DNA from 2 places in the Idiomarina sp. UBA3176 genome. Region 2 is predicted to be linked to the other one. Evidence: predicted binding sites of a transcription regulator. Region 2 holds the regulator's gene; the other holds the start of a gene.

Region 1 (11,989 bases), on a different contig from region 2:
CTTAACTGGAACCACTGGCAAGTCGGCAGCTTTTTAGCCTTGTGGGTTATTGGCTATGGCTTTGTACAAAGTGTTGCGCCTAAATTCACAAAAACGGGCAATGACGTACCTAAAACTCAGGCCGTGGTATGGAATGCGTTACTGACTCTGAGTCCACTCGCGCTTGCTCTGGCCCTGTGGCAGGGCTTACCTGTTACCCAGAGCATTATTATTGGTTTAGGCTTGTTCGGCATTCTGTTTGCCATTAATTCGTCGCTGCACAGTTACCTTATTGTCTCTTACTCACGCGCCGACGGGGTGTCTTTGGACGTAGGCTTTTACTACATGGCCAACGCAGCCGGGCGTCTAATGGGTACCGTTTTATCCGGCTGGGTGTATCAGCAATGGGGGCTGGTTGCTTGCCTAATGATATCAACACTGTTATTGCTATTATCCACGGCAGCAATTAGCTTTTTGCCCGAGCGGGAGCAGCATCGCGTCTGATATGTCGTAGCCTGACATTTATGTCAGGTGCGATATCTGACCTGACGTAAATGTCAGGCTACGCCGATGTGGAAATCACTTGTAGTTGGCACATTTTATGCTAAAATTCGCGCTCTTTTTTTGACCAGCCTCAAACCATAAGGAGCCACCTACGTGCTGACGCGTATTACGCCACCCTAGCCGTCACTTTCCTGTCACAGGTGCGCAGTAGGCTGTTCTCTGCTTTTCTGGCCATTCCGGCCGCTTTATATTTACGATTAAAATTTGGTGTTATCTATCTATGTTGAAGTCTATCCAGCAGAACTGGTTTTCTAATATACGTGGTGATTTGTTGTCAGGTATTGTGGTCGCTTTAGCGCTTATTCCTGAAGCCATCGCATTCTCTATCATCGCCGGCGTTGACCCTAAAGTGGGCCTGTATGCCTCTTTCTGTATTGCCGTTGTTATTGCTTTTACCGGCGGTCGTCCGGGGATGATATCTGCCGCAACCGGTGCTATGGCGTTACTTATGGCGTCGCTGGTCAAAGAGCATGGACTTGAGTACTTGCTAGCGGCCACCTTACTGACCGGGTTGCTACAAATTGCTGCCGGCTACCTTAAACTGGACGAGCTGATGCGCTTTGTCTCGCGCTCGGTGGTCACCGGTTTCGTAAATGCTCTGGCCATTCTGATTTTTATGGCGCAGTTGCCCGAGCTAACTGACGTAACCTGGCATGTATACGCAATGACAGCTGCTGGCCTAGCCATTATTTACGGCTTCCCTTACATACCTTTCATTGGGAAAATACTGCCCTCTCCGCTGATTTGTATTGTATCCCTAACTATCGTCGCCGTATTCTTAGGTTTGGATATTCGTACCGTTGGTGATATGGGTAAATTGCCGGACACCCTGCCTATTTTCTTATGGCCTGACGTTCCGTTAAACTTCGAAACCTTAGCCATTATCTTCCCTTACTCGGCAGCGCTTGCGGTAGTAGGTTTACTTGAGTCCATGATGACAGCGACTATTGTCGACGACCTAACCGATACCCCCAGCGATAAAAACCGCGAATGTAAAGGTCAGGGCGTTGCGAATATCGGCGCAGGTCTGTTAGGCGGAATGGCTGGTTGCGCCATGATTGGTCAGTCCATTATTAATGTGAAATCGGGCGGTCGTACACGGTTGTCTACATTAACTGCCGGTATCTTCCTGCTGATTATGGTTCTGGTTCTGGACAAACTGCTGGTGCAAATTCCTATGGCCGCACTGGTTGCCGTAATGATCATGGTCTCTATAGGTACCTTCAGCTGGAGTTCCATTAAGAACTTAAGGAAACATCCGCTGTCCACCAATATTGTCATGGTTGCAACAGTTGCGGTCGTTGTCGCAACGCATAACCTGGCTTATGGTGTATTGGTTGGAGTGCTGTTGGCCGCTATGTTCTTTGCGAACAAAATTGGGCATTACCTGTACATTAAGTCAGAGATTGACTCTGACGGCATAAAACGCATTTATCGGGTCATTGGTCAGGTATTTTTCAGCTCATCTGAAAAGTTTCTTGGCGCATTTGATTTCAAAGAAGGGGTTGAGCAGGTTGTCATCGACCTCAGTCAGGCCCATTTCTGGGATATCACCGCCGTCGATGCACTTGACCGTGCTGTAGTAAAATTCCGCCGCGAAGGTGCTGAAGTAGAAGTTATAGGGCTTAATGAAGCCAGCGCGACCATCGTTGATCGCTTTGGCGTACATGACAAACCCGACGCTGTCGATAAGCTGATGGGCGGGCACTAATGGAAAAGGATTTAATAATGAAACATGTTGTTGCTTGTATTGATGGCTCTGCGTCAACTCAATCTGTCTGTGATTACGCCAGTTGGGCTGCATTACGCTTAAAAACGCCATTAACGCTTTTTCATGTTCTGGACGAAGCGCGTTACCCCACCGAGACCAATATGACAGGTAACATCGGCTTAGGTAGCAGAGAGGCTCTGCTCGAGCAGTTAGCCGAGCTTGATCAGCAGCGCAGCAAGTTAGCCTTAGAGCAAGGCCACCACATGCTGGAAAGTGCCAAATTACGCGCGACACAAAGTGGCGTCGAACATATCAACTTACGTCAACGACACGGTGACTTAGCGGAGTCTTTGTTAGAAATCGAAGACTCCATGAGATTACTTGTTATAGGTCTTCATGGTGAAGAGACGACACGTACCAATCGCGTCGGAAGCCAACTTGAAACCGTTGTAAGAACCATGCATAGACCTATTCTGGTCGCACCTGAAGAATTTACTCAACCTAAAAATGTGATGTTAGCATTCGACGGCAGTGACTCCTCTCGTAAAGGAATTCGTATGCTTGCGGAAAGCCCTATTTTTAAAGGCCTTCCGTTACATTTGGTTATGGTCGGAGCTGATACCAACGACAGTCGCGCGTCCATCGAAGCGGCATCTAACCACTTGCGGGAGCTGGGACATAATGCGCGATTTGAAATACGCTCAGGCGAAGTTGAGCCTGCACTTCATGCGTACCAGGAAGAGCACAATATTGATCTTCTGGTGATGGGAGCTTATGGTCATTCGCGTATTCGTCAGTTTTTAGTAGGCAGTACCACGACCAGCCTGCTACAGACAACTAACTCCGCTTTATTGCTGCTACGTTAATTGCAGCAGACAAGACGATTTCAAGGAAAATAACATGACGCCAGACTGGGAAGAGTTTGATCTCGATGACCGCTTAATTGCGGTTCTTCGCGATGCTGAACTGAACAAACCAGCAAAAGTACAACAACAAAGCATTCCTGCCGCCCTGGATGGACGCGACTTGCTTATCAGCGCCCCAACAGGAACAGGTAAAACTTTGGCTTTCCTGCTGCCAGCACTGCAGCATTTGCTGGATTTCCCGCGTCAGCAACCGGGACCTGCCCGTATTTTGGTACTGGCACCAACCCGCGAACTGGCTGAACAAATCCATGAACAGGCTAAACAGTTTGAGGGCAAAACCGGATTAACCTCTGTGGTTGTCACCGGAGGCATCAACTATGGTTCGCAGCTGTCGGTACTAGAGAAAACACACGATATACTGGTTGCTACCCCAGGCCGCCTGATGGATTTGCTCGAGGCCGAGCAATACAATCTGGAAAGCATAGAGTGGCTCATCATTGATGAGGCTGACCGCATGCTGGACATGGGCTTTGCCGCAACGGTAAAAGAGATGGCTTTGCAGGCACGTCATCGTCAGCAATCACTGTTACTCTCGGCAACATTAAACAGTTCTGGCGTTATTAAATTCTCCCGCGAATTATTAACTGAACCCGAGTACATTGATGTGCAGCCTCCCAAACGTGAGCGCGGTAAAATTCTTCAGTGGATTCATTTAGCCGATACCGACGAACATAAGCGTCAGCTTTTAATGAGTACGCTTAAAGGACACCCCGGGCGGCAGTTTGTCTTTGTCCGGACTCGCGAGCGGGTAGAGCTTATTGCAAATTTCCTGCGCAGCCAGTTTGGTACCGGCCGTAAAATTGTCACTTTGCGCGGCGATATGCCCCAAAGCGACCGCCAGCGCATTATGAATGAGCTTAAACAAACTACGGAAATTACCTTGGTTGCTACTGATATTGCAGCGCGAGGGCTGGATGTAGACGACATCACTTTGGTCGTTAATTATGACCTTCCTAAGCAAGCTGATGTTTATCTGCACCGAATTGGACGCACAGCCCGCGGCGGACAAAAAGGAACGGCCGTATCGCTGGTAGAAGCACACGATGCTTTATTACTGGGGCGTGTCGAGCGTTACCTGGACGCCAAACTAGACAGACGAACAATTGAAGGGTTAAAACCTCAATATAAGTTTCCGTCGACAGAAAAGTCCCGGTCAAAGAAAAAAGTGAAGAAGAAAACGGACAAAAAGAAGAAGTCGCGTTAACGCGACTTCTTGCTTAGTAAATGGTGCAAAATAAAGTAAGCAACGACGCCACTGGCATCCGCCAACCAGTCGTAAACATCGGCACTGCGCCCGGGCGCATAAGACTGGGCTATTTCTATTAAAAAGCCGTAGCAAACTAAAACCAGTAGCGACAGTTTAGCCGACAACGCAAAAGCTCTGTGAAAAGTCAGTGCTAAGACAAAAAAAATTCCAAAGTGAACCAGCTTATCCAGGTAAGGAATGCTCTGAGCTCCCGTACTTGGAAACTGCCACAAAAACAGAAAGGTGGCTGTCGATAACACAACAAAAAATAGGGCTCTTGCCAGCATAGTTTACTTCTCTCTAAATTAGGGCTTATAAACCGATACGTTGTTATAGCCATTTTCGTGCAATAACAAAGCCTGCATCCGACTCATAATACCTTGATCACAGTACAGCAAGTATTCCCGGCTTTGATCCAGTTCAGCAAACTGAGAGACTAACTTGAAAAATGGAATTTCAATAACCTCAACTTCTACTGACAAGGGTGCTGCTTCAATTTCTTCGTCGTTTCGAATATCTATGATGGTTGTGTGGCTACTGAGTTCCGTCGTGGTATCCGGCAGTGCCAGTTCTGCATCTGTTTGCGTGGCTATATCCTGCATACTCAGTACGTTTGACGCCTGCACCACCTGTTCGAGTAAATCTTTGTTAAGCTTCGCTTCTTCGGCTTCGATAACCGCCGGAATAGCCTTCACTGTCGGTTTGTTCGAAATTACACCACAATATTCAGGAATAGATTTAGCCAATGGCTCGGTGCCAATGCGTTTAGCTTCATCCACAATTTCCTGCTTGTCTTTGGTTATCAGAGGGCGTAAAACCAGCGCCGATGTCGCCTGATCAATCACTTTTAAATTAGACAGAGTCTGACTGGATACCTGCCCCATGGCTTCACCCGTTACCAATGCCTGCGCTTTCACATAACGAGCGACTTTATCCGCCGCCCGTAGCATTTGTCGTTTTAACACAACACCCATTTGGCCGTTATCGACGTTTGTCAGAATGTCATCAACAATAGGGGCAAAATCAACACTAATAAACTTAATGGGATGCGAGGAGCTGTAACGCTTCCACAAATAATAGGCTATTTGACGCACAGCTACTTCATGGGCGTCACCGCCTAAATTAAAAAAGCAAAAATGAGTCCGCGCGCCGCGCCGGATAAACTCATAGGTTGCAACGCCAGAATCGAAACCACCACTTAACAAGGACAACACCGTTTCTTGAGTAGGAATGGGGAAACCACCTAAACCGTTAATTCGTTCCCCGACCAAGTGCACAATTTGGTTAGTAATTTGCAGCGCAATATCGAGATCCGGATTAGAGAGGTTGACAGAAGTATCCGAAACACGCTCCAGCAAATAGCCACCGACATAGCGTTCTAACTGCTGTGAGTTAAACTCGTGGTTACCTTTGCGTTTAACCCGCATAGCAAAACTTTTTCCCGGTAAACGCTTTAACCAGTGCTCACCAACTAACTCGGCAATAGCATCAAAATCGGTTAGCGGCCGCTCTATAACTTCGGCAAACCAGGAAATACCGGGGGTGTTTTGCAGAATCTCTTTGATTTCACTACGCACCTGAGAGTCGTCGCCATCAGCAGAAACTTCGATGCGATCCCACAGCCATTTGACGTATACCGAGTCATCGACCGGAGCCAGAATTTTACGCAGGTTATTGGTCAGTACTTTACCGTAACGCTTACGAACAGAACGGCTTTTAATGGTAATTTCAGCGTGCAGGCGAACAACAAACTTCATAGCTAAATCGTCAAGTCTTTAGGAAAGTGGGCAATTATACGTGTCCTGCCCGACAGAAACCAGCGCTCAGTCTATAACATCAACTGGGTCAGATTCTGCCGCTTTACCCTGCATAACAGATATTTCAACACGACGGTTTCGCTTACGGTTCTCTTCCGAGTTATTCGGCACCAACGGTTTAGTGTCAGAGTAACCCATCACCACCAGCCGATCTTCGCTAAAGCCGTCCACTTTCAGCATTTCTTCTGCAACAGCAACGGCACGCTTACTGGAGAGATCCCAGTCTGATGAGTAGATTTCCGATACCAGCTTTTCATTATCACTATGGCCAGAAATAGTGACCTCACCCGGAATATCTTTCAGCGCCCCGGCAACCTGCTGAATAATAGGCCGGAACTGCGGCTGTAAAAATGCAGACCCCTCAGGAAATGAACCTTGTTCACGTATGCGAATAATAATTTGCTGACCGTGCTGCTCAAGCTCAATAGTGCCAGCTTTAATCTCATTCTCAAGCTGCCGCTCGATACGACGCATAAGCTCCTTAGATACCTGCGTCATAGCTTCCGTATTTTCTGCCTTCGCCTCTTTTGCGTCTTCTGCGCTGTCGGACTCCTGACCGCCCCGCTCAGTTTGCTGACCACCGGCAAAGTCGGACTCACCTTCCTGGAATTCCAGCATCTGCTGTGTCATTTCGACAGTTTGCTGCTGAATAGTTTCAATTGGGGTTGGTTCAGGCCGCCCGGGACGGAATTCCTGGGCAATAACACTGGTGCCTTTCGGTATGTCTTTGACTTCTATTTTATTTTGTACACCCAAAGCGTACTTCATTGAACCGGCTATTTGCTTAAACTTCAGCACGTCCATTTCGGAGAAGGCCAATAAAAGTACAAAAAAACTCATGAGCAAGGTCATGAGATCGGCAAAGGTTGCCATCCACATGGGTAATCCTGGTGGAGGACATTTGCAATCCTCTTCTTCTTCGTCTCTGACTTTCTCTGAGGCCATGACTACTCGTCCTCATCCTCGTTACCAATGCGCTTAGATTCAGCTAAGTAATTACGTAAAATACCTTCAATAACACGAGGGTTCTGACCGTCCTGAATACCTAAAATAGCATCCAGTATCAATTGCCGGTTCAGCTTTTCCTGTTCGGCCCGTAGCAATAACTTATTAGCAATAGGAATGGCAATAACGTTGGCTAAAAACGCACCATAAAGGGTGGTTAGCAAAGCAACGGCCATCGCAGGTCCTATAGCCTTAGGGTCATCCATATTCGCTAGCATAGCCACCAGGCCAATCAGGGTACCAATCATACCCATAGCCGGTGCGACATCGCTCAGTATTTTGAAAACACGGGCGCCTTCTTCGTGGCGGGAAAAGCTCATTTTTATATCTTTCGACAAGGTTTGCCGGACAACTTCGGCATCGTGACCGTCAACCAGCATGTCGACGCCTTTACGAAAGAATTTGTTCGGAATTTCCGCTTCCTCAAGCGCCAGAAAACCACCTTTACGCGCAGAGTCGGCCATCTCAACAGCAGTATCGATAAGCTCTTGTGGATGTTCAATCTTAAAGAAAAACGCTTTAACGACTACCTTGCCCGTTCCTAAAAACTGGCTTAACGGAAAATTTGCAAGAGTAACAAATAAGGAACCACCAAAAACAATAAATAATGACTGTGTATCTATATACAAACTGATATCACCACCGAGGATCATTGCCATGATAACAAAGCCGATGGCGCCTATGATTCCTACGAGCGTTGCTATATCCACTCAGCCTTCCTCCCCGATTTGAGTTTTCATTTATGCTGTTGTGCTCATTCTTAAACAATCGCGTCGCGCTTACAAGCGACATCTGCTCATCTTACTCAGGAATAATGAGATCATCGGCTGACATTCAGGATTCTTTATCGGATAATTAACTTTCATTCTAGTAGCAACGCGGCTCATCACAGATTTTAAGGCAGACTTAGTATGGCAGACGAACAGAAACAGCAATCTTTCGAACAGGCTCTGGAGCAGCTAGAGCAACTAGTTAACGAACTGGAGCAAGGCGACTTACCGCTTGAGCAATCGCTGAAAAAATTCGAACAAGCCATTGCCTTATCACGTTCCAGCCAGCAACAATTGCAGCAAGCTGAACAAAAAGTGACAACTTTGTTGGCTGAACAGCAATCTGGAAATGATGAAAGCAATGGAGAACTGATGTGACGATTAACTCGTTAACAGCAGCAACACGAGAACAAGTCGATTCCTTCTTAAAGCAAGCGCTTGCGCAGTTAATCCTGAACCCGCGTCTGAACCAGGCCATGCAGCACGGGGTGTTAATGGGTGGAAAACGTATTCGCCCCTACCTGCTGATGACCGTTGCCGATATTTGTGGTGCTAATGAAAACGATGCTCTTAGAGCCGCTGCATCAGTGGAATTGATACACGCGTATTCGTTAATCCATGACGACTTGCCCGCAATGGATGATGACGATTTACGCCGGGGTCAGCCGACTTGCCACATCGCTTACGATGAAGCAACAGCCATTTTAGCCGGAGATGCTCTGCAAACATTGGCTTTTGAAGTTTTAACCGAAAGCAGCATGGAAGGGTTGCCCAGCGAGCGGCAGTTGCAATTGGTTCAGGTTTTGGCAAAAGCCAGTGGTGCCCGCGGAATGTGTGCGGGTCAGGCAATTGACTTACAGGCGACAGCTAAAATCGTCACTGAAGACGCGCTAGAACAAATGCATTTAAGTAAAACCGGCGCGTTAATAACAGCCGCCGCTACTATGGGCGTGTTGTGCGGTCAGGAAAATTCACAACAATGGCGAGAGAAGTTTGAACTATTTGCCCACTATCTGGGGCTGGCATTCCAAGTACAAGATGATATTCTTGATGTAACAGGTAATACTGAAGCTTTAGGGAAACCTCAGGGGTCAGATACCGCGTCTGAAAAATCAACTTACGTGCGTTTGCTCGGTATTGAAGGTGCTCAGCAACGCCTGCAAAACTTACACCATAAAGCACTACAGTCGTTAAGCGATATCCCTTACAATACCGACAGACTTGAACAATTTTCCGACTTGCTGTTAAAGCGGGACCACTAACTGAATGACTCAACAATATCCGTTACTTGATAAAATTAACTCCCCCGCTAACCTGCGCCGTTTACCACGGACGCAATTGCCGGAACTGTGCGCAGAAATTAGACAGTTTCTATTAACCTCAGTGAGCCAAAGTAGCGGCCACCTGGCGTCAGGTTTAGGCACCGTAGAGCTGACAGTTGCTTTACATTATGTGTATCACACTCCAGAAGACAAACTGGTATGGGATGTTGGCCATCAGGCTTATCCGCATAAAATACTGACCGGCCGTAAGCAACGGCTGCACTCTATTCGCCAAAAAGACGGACTCCACCCTTTCCCCTGGCGTGAAGAAAGTGAATACGATGTGCTGTCAGTCGGGCATTCAAGTACATCTATATCGGCAGCGTTAGGCATGGCGGTAGCAGCACAAAGACAAAGCCTGCGACAAAAAGTCGTCTCTATTATCGGTGACGGAGCAATGACAGCAGGTATGGCATTTGAAGCCATGAATCATGCTGGTGATATAAAACCAGATATGTTGGTGGTGCTGAACGACAATGACATGTCGATTTCAGAAAACGTTGGTGCTCTGAACCATCATTTCGCCCGTCTTTTATCTGGCCGTTTTTATACATCGATACGCGAAGGCAGCAAAAAATTACTTAGCCCGCTACCTCATATACGCCATTTTGCCAGCCGTGCCGAAGAACATATGAAAGGCATGATGGCACCGGGCACCATTTTCGAAGAGCTGGGGTTCAATTACATAGGCCCGATAGACGGCCATGATGTTGATACTCTGGTTGATACGTTATCGAACATGCGCAGTTTAGGCGGCCCGCAATTACTGCATATTGTGACGCAAAAAGGCAAAGGTTACCGACCGGCAGAGAAAGATCCTATTGGTTACCATGGCGTGCCAAAGTTTGATCCCAAAGAGTCCAGCCTGCCTGAGAAAGCACCGGGTATTCCCAGCTATTCTGAAATTTTTGGCCAATGGCTGTGCGATACCGCCAGTAATGACAAGTCACTTATGGCCATAACACCGGCTATGCGTGAAGGCTCGGGCATGGTGACGTTCTCACAGCAATATCCACAGCAGTACTTTGACGTGGCTATAGCTGAGCAGCACAGTGTGACTTACGCAGCGGGCCTGGCTATTTCAGGACTGAAACCGGTTGTAGCCATTTACTCCACCTTTTTACAGCGCGGTTATGATCAGCTCATTCACGATGTCGCTCTGCAAAACCTTGATGTGCTCTTCGCCATTGACCGTGCCGGTATTGTCGGTGCCGATGGCCCCACTCACCAGGGCGCATTCGACTTAAGTTACCTTCGTTGCATACCTAATATGGTGGTAATGGCTCCCAGTAATGAACAAGAGTGTCTGGACATGCTAACCACCGGGTATCAGTACAAAGGTCCGGCAGCGGTTCGTTACCCCCGAGGAGCCGGCGTTGGTCTGGAGCTTCGTAAGGGTAAAGTTATTGATATAGGAAAAGCTCAAACCCTTACTGAGGGGCAGAATATTGCTTTCCTTAATTTTGGTACCCTGCTACCGGAAGTGGAAGCAGCGGCAGCCAAATTTAATGCCACCGTTGTCGATATGCGTTTCGTAAAACCACTGGACACAGCTTGTCTGGGCCAGTTAATGACAACCCATTCAGTGCTGGTAACTGTAGAGGAAAATGTCATAGCAGGCGGCGCAGGCAGTGCCGTGAGCGAATACGTAGCCCAATACAAAGCAAGCCCGCAAGTGTTAACAATAGGCTTACCGGACGAGTTTATTAAACATGGCTCGCAAGGTGAAGTTCGTGCCGAACTGGGTCTGGATGCCGCAGGTATTGAGCGGCAGGTGAATGACTTTATTAAGAAAGGCTGAAGTATGACACGGTCAGGTTTGCTTTAGCCCGGCAGACCTGACAGCCACCAGCCTAAATGCAGTAATACCGCCGAGAAAATACCCGCCAGCACGTCATCCATCATAATACCGTTACCGCCACTTAGCTTTTTATCTGCCCAGCCAATTGGGCCGGGTTTCCAGATATCAAAAATGCGGAACAACACAAACGCCGCCAGCAACCAAAATGGCTCTACAGGCAATGCGAACATGGCCACGGCATAGCCAACTATTTCATCCCAGACAATTGAAGGGTGGTCGTGCTCACCCATTGCCTTAGCGGTATATTGGCATATCCAAATGCCGGCCAGCGTCATTACCACCAGAGCCAGCAAATATTCCCACCAGTTAAGTGGAGCTAATAAAAAAACGGTCGGAATACCAATAAGGGTTCCAAAGGTACCCGGCGCTTTAGGAGCAAGACCGGAGCCAAAACCCAACGCAAGCCAATGTATAGGGTTAAACCATGAAAGTTTCGCATGAGACATGGACTTGTGGCTCCTTAAATCTCTTATTTAGTGGCTTCTTCGTTCTGCGGAAAGTGATTAAAGCTGCTATAACCCTCAGCCAGCAACCAGTCTTCGCCATTATAGCGCAACTGAATGTCACCGGATTCACCGTTCGCTACACGACCGATACATACAGGTCTTGTTTTAAGATGAGTTGTTAAGGTTTCCATACGCCCCCGATGTTCCTCAGGTAAGGTAAAGCAGAGCTCGTAGTCGTCTCCGGCGGTCAAAGCCAAAGCAAGTGCGTCATCCACCTGAAGTGTTTCGGTTAACGCCAGTGACAGTGGAAGCTTTTCCAATTCCAGTTGCGCCTGAGTGCCT
Region 2 (11,989 bases):
CCTTTAGCTTTTTAAGTGACGGTGGCGGTTGGCAACGTTGGTTCTTTACCGCCATTGCTATTGCTATCAGTGTGGTGCTGCTAATTTGGATGCGCCGCAACCCAGTGGGTTTATGGCGCCAAAATTTAGCTTTTTCCCTGATTATGGCCGGGGCTATTGGTAATGTAGCTGACCGTTTAATGTATGGTTATGTCATCGACTTTTTTGATGTTCATTATCAGGGGTGGCACTGGCCTGCCTTTAACGTAGCCGACATGGCCATTACTATTGGTGCCGCACTCATGTTGTTGGAAGCCTTTTTTGATAACCGCCGGGACAAAGCCGAGAACGGTCACGGGCAGTAAGGAGTCTCATTTGAGTCGTTTACCTATAGAGCACGGACGGGAAGTGGTTATGCACTTCACCATTAAACTGGCCGATGGCTCGGTTGCAGACAGCACAAAAATGTCAGGTAAGCCAGCCAGGTTCCGGATGGGTGATGGCAACCTGACCGAAAACTTTGAAGCGTGTCTGGTAGGGTTGCGCGAAGGTGCCGAGCGTGAGTTCACTTTGGAGCCTAAAGACGCCTTTGGTGAACCGAACCCGGACAACTATTATTATGTTGATTCGGCAAAATTTAACGATGAAACCAAACCGGAAGTTGGAGCCATTTTGGCTTTTACTCAACCGGATGGTACCGATTTACCGGGAATTGTTCGTAAAGTTGAAGGTCCAACAGTCACCATCGATTTTAATCACCCGTTGGCCGGACAAACGGTGATTTTTGAAGTAGAGATTATTAGCGTTGAGCCATGATTGGTTAATAAACCGGGCTGAACGCAGGAGGAACTGATGCAAATTTTGTTAGCGAACCCTCGGGGTTTTTGTGCCGGAGTTGATCGCGCTATAACTATTGTTGAGCGGGCTTTAGAGATATTTGAGCCGCCAATTTACGTGCGTCACGAAGTGGTTCACAACAAATACGTTGTCAGTAAACTGCGCGAAGCCGGTGCGGTCTTTGTTGAAGAGTTGCATGAAGTACCAGACGACCAAATTGTTATTTTTAGCGCCCATGGCGTTTCTCAGGCGGTAAGACAAGAAGCCAAAGATCGCGGCTTGCGGGTATTTGATGCGACCTGTCCACTAGTAACGAAAGTTCATATGGAAGTTACTCGTGCCAGCCGTAAAGGCCACGAATGCATTTTAATTGGCCATGCAGGACACCCTGAAGTTGAAGGGACTATGGGGCAATATAAAAACGATGAGGGCGGTATCTACCTTGTGGAATCGCCGGAAGATGTTGCTAAGCTCGAAGTGAAAGACCCGGGAAACCTGCATTACATGAGCCAGACTACGTTATCGGTTGATGACACGGCCGACGTAATAGATGCCTTGCGTCAAAAGTTCCCAGAGATAAACGGGCCACGCAAAGACGATATATGCTATGCCACTCAAAACCGTCAGGATGCGGTACGCGAATTAGCCAGCGATGCTGATATCATGTTAGTGGTGGGCGCGCGCAACAGCTCAAACTCAAACCGCTTACGCGAGCTTTCCGAGAAAATGGGAACTCCGGCATACCTAATTGATGACGCCAGCTGTATTGATAAAGCCTGGTTAGAGGGTCACGAGAAGGTAGCAGTCACCGCTGGCGCTTCTGCACCAGAAGTTCTGGTCAAAGAAGTGATTGCTAAGCTACAGGAATGGGGCGGTAAAACTGCAGTAGAACTGAGCGGCCGCGAAGAAAATATTACCTTTTCAATTCCACCAGAGCTAAGGCCGCACCCGGTAGGTTAAACTGGTTATCGGGAAAGCCAGAATGTCTGGGCGAGCTCGTTATCATTTCCCCAGTAAACGGTTACCTCGATGGTCGCGTTGAACTGATCTATAGGGGTTAACTCTGCTGTTAAATGAAGCTGCCCTGTTTCCTTTGATAGTTTTGGATTATTGCCTTGAGTCCACGTTTGTTGAGCCTCACTTAAATAAGTCATCAAAACCTCCACAGCCTTCGCTTTTGTGTGGGCATGGTCAATCGCCGATAATCCAACCTGTAAAAGCCGCAGGCTACTGACGGACCAAAGAGCTACTAGTGCAGCTCCGACCAACACTTCAACCAGAGAAAAGCCTTTATTCTTGTGACAGTTCATAAGCCCTGCGCTCTGCTTCGAAATCTTGCTGAAGTTGTTGAGAAAGTTGTAGCCATTGATGATGTTGCTGAGCCTCTGTCATTTGCGCGTAGAAAAGCAGTGCAGCTAAACTGGCCGAGCTCAAACTTATAAGTGTTACTAAGGTGAGTATCAGAGCGAATCCTTTCGCGTTCATAGTAAGCTCCATTTAGTTAACCAGAGGAGTGATTGTTCGTTTGAAAACATGTGCCTGAGCATTGTGAGTAACGGTAAAAGTTACAACGAGTTTTGATAGCCCACTACCAGATTCCGGAGCGTAAGAGTCAGCAGTAAATTGCGTGACTTTGAATTGAGACTTATCGGTTAGGGATTGCCAGCCATACCCGGCGCAATCGAGAGTCATTGAGTTATGCTGTAGCTGTTCATTCCTGACCCTGAAGCCGGGCGAGCCTCCATTTTGCTGAGGAAACAAATAGCAATTGCTCTGAGGGTTTGAAATTTGCGTTGCGGCGGTATTTTTTAAGGTTTCAAAAAACTGATTTGCGACTGACTGAGCACTTAATAGTAAATTGACCTGCATTAGCTTACGGTGTTGCACTCCTGTTTGCCATTGCATTTGCTGCTGTGCTGCCAGAACAACTATCGCGCCAATAGCCGAAGCTATAAGAACTTCTACTAAACTACTGCCGCGCTCAGAAACTATTAACATGGGGGGATTCCCGGAAGTGAGTCACCTTCACTTAAGCACAAACGAATACGAGCGACACTGCTGATGATGACTTTTATCTGTCGGCTTTTACCTATTAGTTTGATATGTCCGGGTGTCGCGGCAGATGACTCTCCATAAAAAGTAAGCGACGCGGAAGAACTGTAAGTGTATTCGGTTTGAATACCTGAGGTTTGCGAGTCACGGCTAAATGTAACTAAGTCAACTTCGATAGATTCCTTATTTGCTATGGACCTGGCTTTTACCAGCTGCAAATAAGACAGCCAGCGGCCAGCCTCTTTTTGAAGCAACAAAGACTCTGTCTGCTGAGTAAATATTGGCAGGGCAGAAGCACCAAGCACCGCACTGACAGCCATTGCCACGACCAATTCCATAAGAGAGTAACCGCGCATAAAAACACATTATTTTGAAGAAGAGCAACGAGTATAGAAGCTGTTTAAGCTTTGTCTGTAAGCCCCAACTGAAACGAATGTAAGATAACCTCCGAATAAAACGAAAGCTGGCTCGATTCTTGAATAAAACACCGCAGGTTCAACTTTTTGACGCAACAGGAAGACGTATGGCGGGCGGTGCCGAAAAGTTAGTAAATTTTAGAAATTTCACGCAGAACAATGCGCATCTGATCAAAGGTTTTGGAACACCCTTGGCCATTATGGCCATTCTGGCGATGATTGTTTTGCCAATTCCGGCTGTGGTGCTGGATGTTCTCTTTTCATTTTCAATTACTTTGTCACTGGTAGTTATGCTGGTGGCGGTTTATACCCAACGTCCGCTGGATTTCGCCGCTTTTCCTACCGTTTTGCTTATTGCTACGGTACTACGCTTAAGCCTTAACGTTGCCTCTACGCGTATTGTTTTATTAGAAGGGCATAACGGGCCAGGTGCTGCAGGCTCTGTTATTGAAGCTTTTGGTAGCGTGGTCATAGGTGGTAACTACACTGTCGGCCTGGTGGTGTTCGCCATTCTGGTTATTATCAACTTTGTGGTTATCACCAAAGGTGCCGGCCGTATTTCAGAAGTAACCGCTCGCTTCACCCTTGACGCTATGCCTGGTAAACAAATGGCCATTGATGCTGACCTTAACGCGGGCCTAATTAACCAGGAAGAAGCCAAAGCACGACGCAGCGATGTAACCCGTGAAGCTGATTTCTACGGCTCCATGGATGGTGCCAGTAAGTTCGTAAAAGGGGATGCCATAGCCGGTATCCTTATTCTCTTTATTAACATTATCGGCGGTCTGCTCATTGGTATGATCCAGTACGGCCTGACCTTCAATGAGGCAGTGGAAGTTTATACGCTGTTAACCATCGGTGATGGCCTGGTAGCACAAATTCCGTCATTGTTACTGTCAGTTGCGACAGCCATTATCATTACGCGTGAAAATAACAGCCAGGACATGGGCGATGCAGTTGTTCTGCAATTGCTCGATAACCCTAAGGTTTTGGTCATTACCAGCGCGGTATTGTTTGCCATGGGGGTTATTCCCGGTATGCCGCATTTTGCCTTTTTAAGCATGTCTGCGGTGTTAGCCGGCGCGGCTTACTTTAAACTTAAGAAAACCAAGACTGAAGAAGGCGAACTGGTTGAAAAAGAACAGGAACAGCAAGTTCAGCAGGCGCAACAAAAAGAGCTCAGCTGGGACGACGTACGCCACGTTGACACTATAGGTCTGGAAGTTGGTTATCGCTTAATTCCTTTGGTGGATAAGCAGCAGGGCGGTGAATTGCTGTCACGCATTAAAGGTGTTCGTAAGAAGCAGTCTCAGGAGTTTGGCTTCCTTGTTCCCGCCGTACACATTCGGGACAATCTCGATTTAGGCCCCAACAGTTATCGCATTACTCTTATGGGTGTGACCATGGGCGAAGCTGAAATTCGTCATGACTGGGAGATGGCGATTAACCCGGGGCAGGTATTCGGTGAACTGGACGGTGAGAAGACAAAAGATCCTGCCTTCGGTCTTGATGCCGTCTGGATCCGTCCTGAGCAACGCGAGCACGCTCAAACTCTGGGTTATACCGTGGTTGATGCTGCAACCGTAGTCGCTACGCACTTAAGTCAGATTGTAACCAACCATGCATCTCAGTTGCTGGGTCACGAAGAAGCACAAGAGTTGCTGGACCGTCTGGGGCGTACTCATCCTAAGCTGGTTGAGGGGCTGATTCCGGATCTATTGTCACTGGGCAACTTTGTGAAAGTACTGCAGAACTTACTGGACGAAGGCATCGCGATCCGTGACATGCGCACCATTGTACAAACTTTGGTTGAGTATGCAGGACGCAGCCAGGACCCAGAAGTACTGACGGCTGCAGTCAGAATTTCACTGCGCCGGTTAATTGTTCAGGACATTGCTGAAGGTGCGGCAGAATTACCTGTCATAACTTTGGCACCAGAGTTGGAACAGATGTTGCATCAGTCATTGCAAATGGCTGGTAATGACGGAAATCAGCAAGGCGCCGGAATCGAACCTGGTTTGGCCGAACGCCTGCAACAGTCATTACGCGAAGTGCATCAGCAGCAGGAAATGAACGGGGAACCTTCAGTACTGCTGACCTCCGGGCTTCTGCGGTCAACCATGGCGCGATTTGCGCGTCACGCTACCGATGGTATGCGCGTGTTGTCCTATCAGGAAGTACCGGATGATAAACAAATTCGCATTGTCAGCTCAATTGGTGGACAACAAAACGGTGGTGAACAAACCGCCACACAAGAGTAACGGGAGTCGCTTGTGAAGATTAAACGCTTTTTTGCCGAAGATATGCGCCGTGGTTTGCAACAGGTTAAAGAAACCTTAGGTCCGGATGCGATTATCCTGTCCAATAAGAAAGTGAATGGTGGTATTGAGCTGGTTGCAGCCATTGACCCCGATGCGCAACAGGCACAGCCAATGGCTGAGCAAGCACCGAATGAGCCTGCCGCGTCAAAAACGCCAGAAGTGCCGGCCGAGTCTTTGCAAGAGTTATTGCAGCGTCAGGCTCAGGCTGAACAGCCCGCACAACGCACCGCTGCGCAAGCGGTTACTGAAGCGTCAAAACGGCCAGAACCGAAAGCCGAACCACAAGAATTTAACGCTTCTCAACTCAGCGACGATATTTTTCCTGAACAAATAAACGCACCAGCAGCAGACGACTCCCAGGCCATTGCTGAACTGCGCTCTCAGGTCAATGGTATTCGCCAATTGCTGGAACACCAGTTAAGCGGCTTGATGAAACAAGAAATGGATCGTGAAGAACCGACCCGCTCTATGCTGATGAACCGTTTAATGGATATGGGCTTAAGCGAGCGAGTTGCCGACCAGATTGCTTGTTTTATTCCTGAAGGGGGATCAGATGACGAGGCCTGGGAACAGACTCTGCATTTACTAGAAGGTCAGCTGAATACAACCTCTGACGACATTTTGACGCGCGGTGGAGCGGTTGCTTTAGTCGGCCCTACCGGGGTCGGTAAAACCACGACCATTGCGAAGTTAGCCGCTCGTTATGCGCAGCGCCATGGTGCCGATAAAGTGGCTTTAATTACCACCGACACGTTTCGGATTGGTGCCAGTGAACAATTACAGACCTATGGTCGTATAATAGGGTGTCCGGTCAAAGTGGCAAAAAATGCGCAGGAACTGGCAGATGCATTACTTGCGCTACGTCAAAAAAGTCTCATTTTGATTGATACGGCAGGCATGGGTCAGCGCGATAAGCGTTTGAACGAACAGTTAAGCCAGCTTATTCAGAATTCAAGACTGCGTATTCGCCCGTATCTGGTGTTGTCGGCAACATCACAAAGCCAGGTGCTGATGGATGCTGTTAAGCAATTTAAAGCACTGCCTTTGTCTGGCTGCATTTTCACTAAGCTGGACGAATGCTTAAGTTTAGGTGAGAGTATCAGCGTAGCTATAGAACATGGCTTACCGGTTGGTTATTTAACAAATGGTCAGCAAGTGCCTGAAGATATTCGGGTAGCGGATGCGAACTTTATGGTTGCCGAGGCTGAGCGCCTGCTTGATAAAAGCATTTGTTCCTCAGTGTCAGACGTGCCAAAATCGTACTGGAATGAGGCGTTTTCTCGCTGAATGAGCCAATATAATATGAAGCTGTTATCAATCTAGTCAGAAAAGAGATACGCCCGATGGATCAAGCAAGCGGTCTGCGAAGAATGAAACAATCGAAAGTAAAAGTTATTGCGGTAACTGGTGGTAAAGGCGGCGTTGGGAAAACCAACGTGTCGCTGAATATGGCTATCGCAATGGCAAAGCAGGGCAAACGAGTATTAGTGCTGGATGCCGACTTAGGTCTGGCTAACGTCGATGTTATGTTAGGCCTGCGGGTTGAGCGCAACCTTTCTCATGTGTTGAGTGGGCAGTGCGAGTTAGAGGATATTCTGATTGAAGGCCCGGCAGGAATTAAAATTGTTCCGGCAACATCGGGAACGCGCTCTATGGTGGACTTGAGCGAATCTGAACACGCCGGGTTAATTAGAGCCTTCAGCCAGCTTCAGGGGAACTATGACGTATTAATTGTCGATACTGCAGCGGGTATTGGTAATACCGTTGTCAGCTTTGCCAGAGCGTCACAGGATGTTTTATTAGTGGTTTGTGATGAACCCACATCAATTACTGATGCATATGCACTGATAAAAGTATTGAGCCGGGAGCAAGGCCTGTTTAAATTCAAGGTGGTTGCCAATATGGTACGAAATCTGCGCGATGGACAAGTATTGTTCAATAAATTAACTAAAGTAACCGATCGATTTTTAGACGTCGCTTTAGAGCTTGCCGCGATTATACCCTTTGATGATAACTTGCGTTTAGCTGTTAGAAAACAACAGCCTATGGTGCTGGCTTACCCGAAATCACCTGCTTCTTTAGCGATAAAAGCTTTGGCTAAGAAAGCCATTGACTGGCCTGTTCCGGCTCAAGCCGGCGGGCATTTAGAATTTTTTCTTGAACAATTGATAACTTCTGCCGATAACGAGAGTAAGCGGGATGTTGCCAATGAATAAAGCTGCCGTTTATGCCGCCACTGCTGACAATCGAAATGCTATTATTGAACAGCATACCGGGCTGGTTAAGCGTATTGCACACCATATGATGGCTAGACTTCCAGCCAGTGTGCAAGTGGATGATTTGATCCAGGCAGGCATGATTGGCTTATTAGAAGCTGCGCGTAACTTTGATAACAGTAAAGGCGCCAGTTTCGAAACCTTTGCCGGCATTCGCATTCGTGGTGCTATGTTGGACGAAATTCGTCGTGGTGACTGGGCTCCGCGCTCGGTTCATCGTAATCATCGACGCGTACTGGAAGCCATTCGTCAGGTTGAAAATGAAACCGGACGCGATGCAAAAGACACGGAAGTGGCCGCAAAGCTGAATATGGGTATGGATGAATATCATCATATTTTGCGGGATGTCAGCACGGGACGAATTGTTGGTATTGAAGATCTTGGTGTATCAGAAGATGCTATCATGCCAGAGCAGGTAACGGGTTCAGCTTATGAACCACAAAGAGATGTTGAAAATGCTGCGTTTCATAAAGCGTTGGTTTCGACAATATCTTCGTTACCAGAACGTGAAGCTTTGGTGCTTTCGTTGTATTATGACGAAGAATTGAATTTAAAAGAGATAGGTGAAGTGCTGAGCGTGAGTGAATCACGAGTCAGTCAAATTCACAGTCAGGCAATGTTGCGACTGAAGTCGCGAATGCAAAATTGGGTTGAATAAACTTTGGTTGTAATCGAGAGCCTCAGTGGAGGGTGCTTTGGATAAAAATATGAAAATTCTCGTTGTGGACGACTTCTCTACAATGAGACGAATCATTAAGAACTTACTTCGTGATCTTGGCTTTACCAATATACAGGAAGCCGATGACGGTAATACCGCATTGCCCATGTTGCAGAACGGTGATTTCGACTTTGTCGTAACCGACTGGAATATGCCGGGTATGCAGGGAATCGACTTGCTGCGTGAAATTCGCAAGGACGATAACCTGGCTCATTTACCGGTGTTAATGGTAACAGCGGAAGCCAAGCGAGAGCAGATCATTATGGCAGCTCAAGCTGGAGTAAATGGTTATATTGTTAAACCATTTACAGCCGTAACGTTGAAAGAAAAGCTCGACAAGATTTTCGAACGAATCAGCTAAAGGGCGAATGACTATGTCTGATAACGCCCATGATATTTCTCTGGAGCAAGCCAAGGAACTCGTAGCCTTGCTTGAAGACGGGAAGCAGCAGCAGGCAAATCAATTACTGGAAGACGTTTACAACCGTCGTAACGACAAGTTGTTTACTTCTGTCGGCCAGTTAACACGCGACCTCCACGAAGCACTTCAGGATTTTCAGGTAGACCCTCGCATTGTGCAAATGACACAAGATGATCTTCCTGATGCGCAAAACCGTTTGTTGTATGTCATTGAGAAAACCGAAGACGCAGCCAATAGAACAATGGATGCGGTAGAGGCTTGCCTGCCTTTAGCAGATGAGATGCATCAGCGTGTAGAGAAGGTCATGCCGGCCTGGAACAGGCTGATGAGTAACGATATTGAGTTAAATGAATTCAAGTCTTTATGTCATGAGGTCGATGACGTACTTAAGCGCTGTGGTGAAAACATGCCACAAGTGCATGGGTTGATGACTGAAGTATTGATGGCTCAGGACTTTCAGGATATTACCGGGCAAGTCATTCGCCGGGTTATTCAATTGGTCGAAGACGTTGAAAAGAACCTGATTGAATTGCTGAAGATATTTGGTAAAGAAGAAGAACGTCGTAACGCGGAAAAAGCAGGGTCTGCGCCTAAGAAAGATGCAGCCCATGCCGAAGGCCCAATTATCGATGCTGATCAACGCGATGACGTGGTTGGCGGACAAGACGAAGTGGACGATTTGTTGTCCAGTTTAGGTTTCTAGGAGCATCAGTCGCATGAGCTTTGATATGGACGAAGACATTCTGCAGGATTTTTTGATCGAGGCTGGAGAGATCCTCGAGCAACTATCTGAACAGCTAGTTGAACTGGAAAATGATCCGCAAAACAAAGATCTGTTGAATGCTATTTTCCGTGGCTTTCATACGGTTAAAGGTGGTGCCGGGTTCCTGTCTCTGGGAGCTCTGGTTGATACCTGTCATGGTGCGGAAAACGTATTCGATACCCTGCGTAATGGTCAACGTACTGTCACTTCCGACCTGATGGACGTGATTCTTCAGTCTTTGGATACTATCAATACTCAGTTTGCGCAGGTGCGCGCCAAAGAAGAACCTGAAGCAGCTTCACCGGAGTTGCTGGAATTACTGCATAAGTTGAGTGAACCAGAGTCTGAGGACGAAGCGCCTATAGAGGTTCCAAAAGATGAACCTGCCGAGGAAACAGATCCGGAACCAGAACCTGCAGCAGAAGAAAGCAGCAGCGACAGCATTGATGAAATTCAGGACGATGAGTTCGAAGCGTTACTGGATGAGTTGCATGGTGAAGGCAAAGGTCCCGGAAAAGAAGACAAGCCAGCGGCGTCCAAGCCCAAGGTAAATGAAGACAGTGATGAGATTTCAGATGATGAATTTGAGTCATTGCTGGATGAACTTCATGGCAGCGGGAAAGCGCCTCAAAGTGCTGAGAAAAAACAAGAAAAGCAGAAAGAGCCTGCAAAAGACGACGAAATAACAGACGACGAATTTGAATCCTTGCTGGACGAGTTGCATGGCAGTGGCAAAGCGCCGACACCGAAAGGTGATAAGCCTGCTAATGAGCCAGCACCGAAAAAGCCTGAACCCAAAGCGCAGCCAAAACCTGCGGCAAAACCAGCATCGAAACCAGAACCGAAGCCTGAGCCGAAATCAGAGCCTAAAGCGAAACCAGCAGCGGCTCAGCCGGTAGATAAAAAGCCAGCTGCACCAGCGCCTGCTCCGGTTGAAACTACTGTGCGGGTTGATACCAAGCGCTTAGATGAAATTATGAACATGGTCGGCGAGCTGGTACTGGTCAGAAACCGTTTGTTGAGCCTGAGTAATTCTGATGAGTCAGACAGTGCTGAAATGGGCAAAGCTATTTCGAACCTGGATGTTGTCACTGGCGACTTACAGGGCGCGGTGATGAAAACCCGGATGCAGCCAATTAAGAAAGTGTTTGGCCGTTTCCCCCGGGTTGTCCGTGACCTGGCTCGTAGCCTGAAGAAAGAAATCAATCTTGAGATGTACGGTGAAGAAACCGATTTAGATAAGAACTTAGTTGAGGCTCTGGCCGATCCTTTGGTGCATTTGGTTCGTAACTCTGTTGACCATGGTATCGAAATGCCGGATGAGCGTGAAGCGAATGGTAAGTCGCGCTCAGGAACCGTCACCTTGTCGGCGTCTCAGGAAGGTGACCATATTATGCTGTCGATTAAAGACGATGGCGCTGGTATGGACGCTGAAAAACTGAGAGGCATAGCCGTTAAAAAAGGCATTATGGACGCAGACTCCGCTGCACGTTTAAGCGATGAAGATGCTTATAACTTGATTTTCGCGGCGGGTTTTTCGACCAAAGAACAAGTTTCGGATATTTCCGGTCGTGGAGTTGGCATGGACGTGGTTAAGACCAAAATCAGCCAGCTCAACGGTAGCGTTAAAATTAACTCAGAGTTAGGTAAAGGTACTGAACTCTTGATTAAAGTGCCGCTGACTCTGGCAATATTGCCGACGCTAATGGTCGCCGTAAAAGATCAGACTTTTGCTTTGCCGCTTGCTGTTGTCAGTGAAATTATCGACCTGGATATGAAGCGCACCAATACCGTAGACGGACAGTTGACTCTCATTGTACGTAACCGGGCGATTCCGTTGTTCTTCCTGGAAAAATGGCTAGTCCGTAACCATGATGGTTCAAGTCGTAAAGAACAGGGTCATGTAGTGGTTGTGCAAATTGGTAACCAACAAGTTGGCTTTGTGGTGAACGCACTGATTGGTCAGGAAGAAGTGGTTATTAAACCCTTAGATAAGTTACTGCAGGGTACGCCAGGAATGGCCGGAGCAACAATTACCAGCGATGGTGGTATTGCTCTGATAGTTGATGTGCCCAGCATGCTTAAGTATTACGCCAAAAGATAACGGGACAAACCGTTCATGACTGTAAAAGTTCTCGTGGTAGACGACTCGGCGTTTTTCAGACGCCGGGTAACTGAGATTTTAGAAGACAATACCAACATTAAA

The links. Region 2 encodes FliA, which starts transcription of late flagellar genes. Its sites were predicted from a motif close to CTAAAGNTNNNNNNNNNNNNGCCGATA; they were not measured.
Region 1: the regulator FliA is predicted to act here: its motif matches at 8,070-8,096, upstream of pomA (flagellar motor protein PomA).

The regions. Positions count from the first base shown of each region.
Region 1 covers NZ_DEXU01000024.1:42,231-54,219, forward strand. The annotation lists gene arsJ (organoarsenical effux MFS transporter ArsJ) at 1-483, shown strand, start outside; gene B2U97_RS11615 (SulP family inorganic anion transporter) at 764-2,254, shown strand; gene B2U97_RS11620 (universal stress protein) at 2,272-3,120, shown strand; gene srmB (ATP-dependent RNA helicase SrmB) at 3,155-4,384, shown strand; gene B2U97_RS11630 (VanZ family protein) at 4,381-4,713, opposite strand; gene thiI (tRNA uracil 4-sulfurtransferase ThiI) at 4,732-6,183, opposite strand; gene B2U97_RS11640 (flagellar motor protein MotB) at 6,250-7,188, opposite strand; gene pomA (flagellar motor protein PomA) at 7,191-7,958, opposite strand; gene B2U97_RS11650 (exodeoxyribonuclease VII small subunit) at 8,160-8,396, shown strand; gene B2U97_RS11655 (polyprenyl synthetase family protein) at 8,393-9,280, shown strand; gene dxs (1-deoxy-D-xylulose-5-phosphate synthase) at 9,285-11,141, shown strand; gene B2U97_RS11665 (phosphatidylglycerophosphatase A family protein) at 11,165-11,647, opposite strand; gene thiL (thiamine-phosphate kinase) at 11,671-11,989, opposite strand, start outside.
Region 2 covers NZ_DEXU01000005.1:235,589-247,577, reverse strand. The annotation lists gene lspA (signal peptidase II) at 1-344, shown strand, start outside; gene fkpB (FKBP-type peptidyl-prolyl cis-trans isomerase) at 355-795, shown strand; gene ispH (4-hydroxy-3-methylbut-2-enyl diphosphate reductase) at 832-1,776, shown strand; gene B2U97_RS02760 (PulJ/GspJ family protein) at 1,782-2,126, opposite strand; gene B2U97_RS02755 (hypothetical protein) at 2,107-2,301, opposite strand; gene B2U97_RS02750 (prepilin-type N-terminal cleavage/methylation domain-containing protein) at 2,314-2,814, opposite strand; gene B2U97_RS02745 (prepilin-type N-terminal cleavage/methylation domain-containing protein) at 2,808-3,224, opposite strand; gene flhA (flagellar biosynthesis protein FlhA) at 3,392-5,545, shown strand; gene flhF (flagellar biosynthesis protein FlhF) at 5,558-6,892, shown strand; gene B2U97_RS02730 (MinD/ParA family protein) at 6,949-7,821, shown strand; gene B2U97_RS02725 (RNA polymerase sigma factor FliA) at 7,814-8,539, shown strand; gene cheY (chemotaxis response regulator CheY) at 8,577-8,960, shown strand; gene B2U97_RS02715 (protein phosphatase CheZ) at 8,974-9,723, shown strand; gene B2U97_RS02710 (chemotaxis protein CheA) at 9,737-11,887, shown strand; gene B2U97_RS02705 (protein-glutamate methylesterase/protein-glutamine glutaminase) at 11,903-11,989, shown strand, end outside.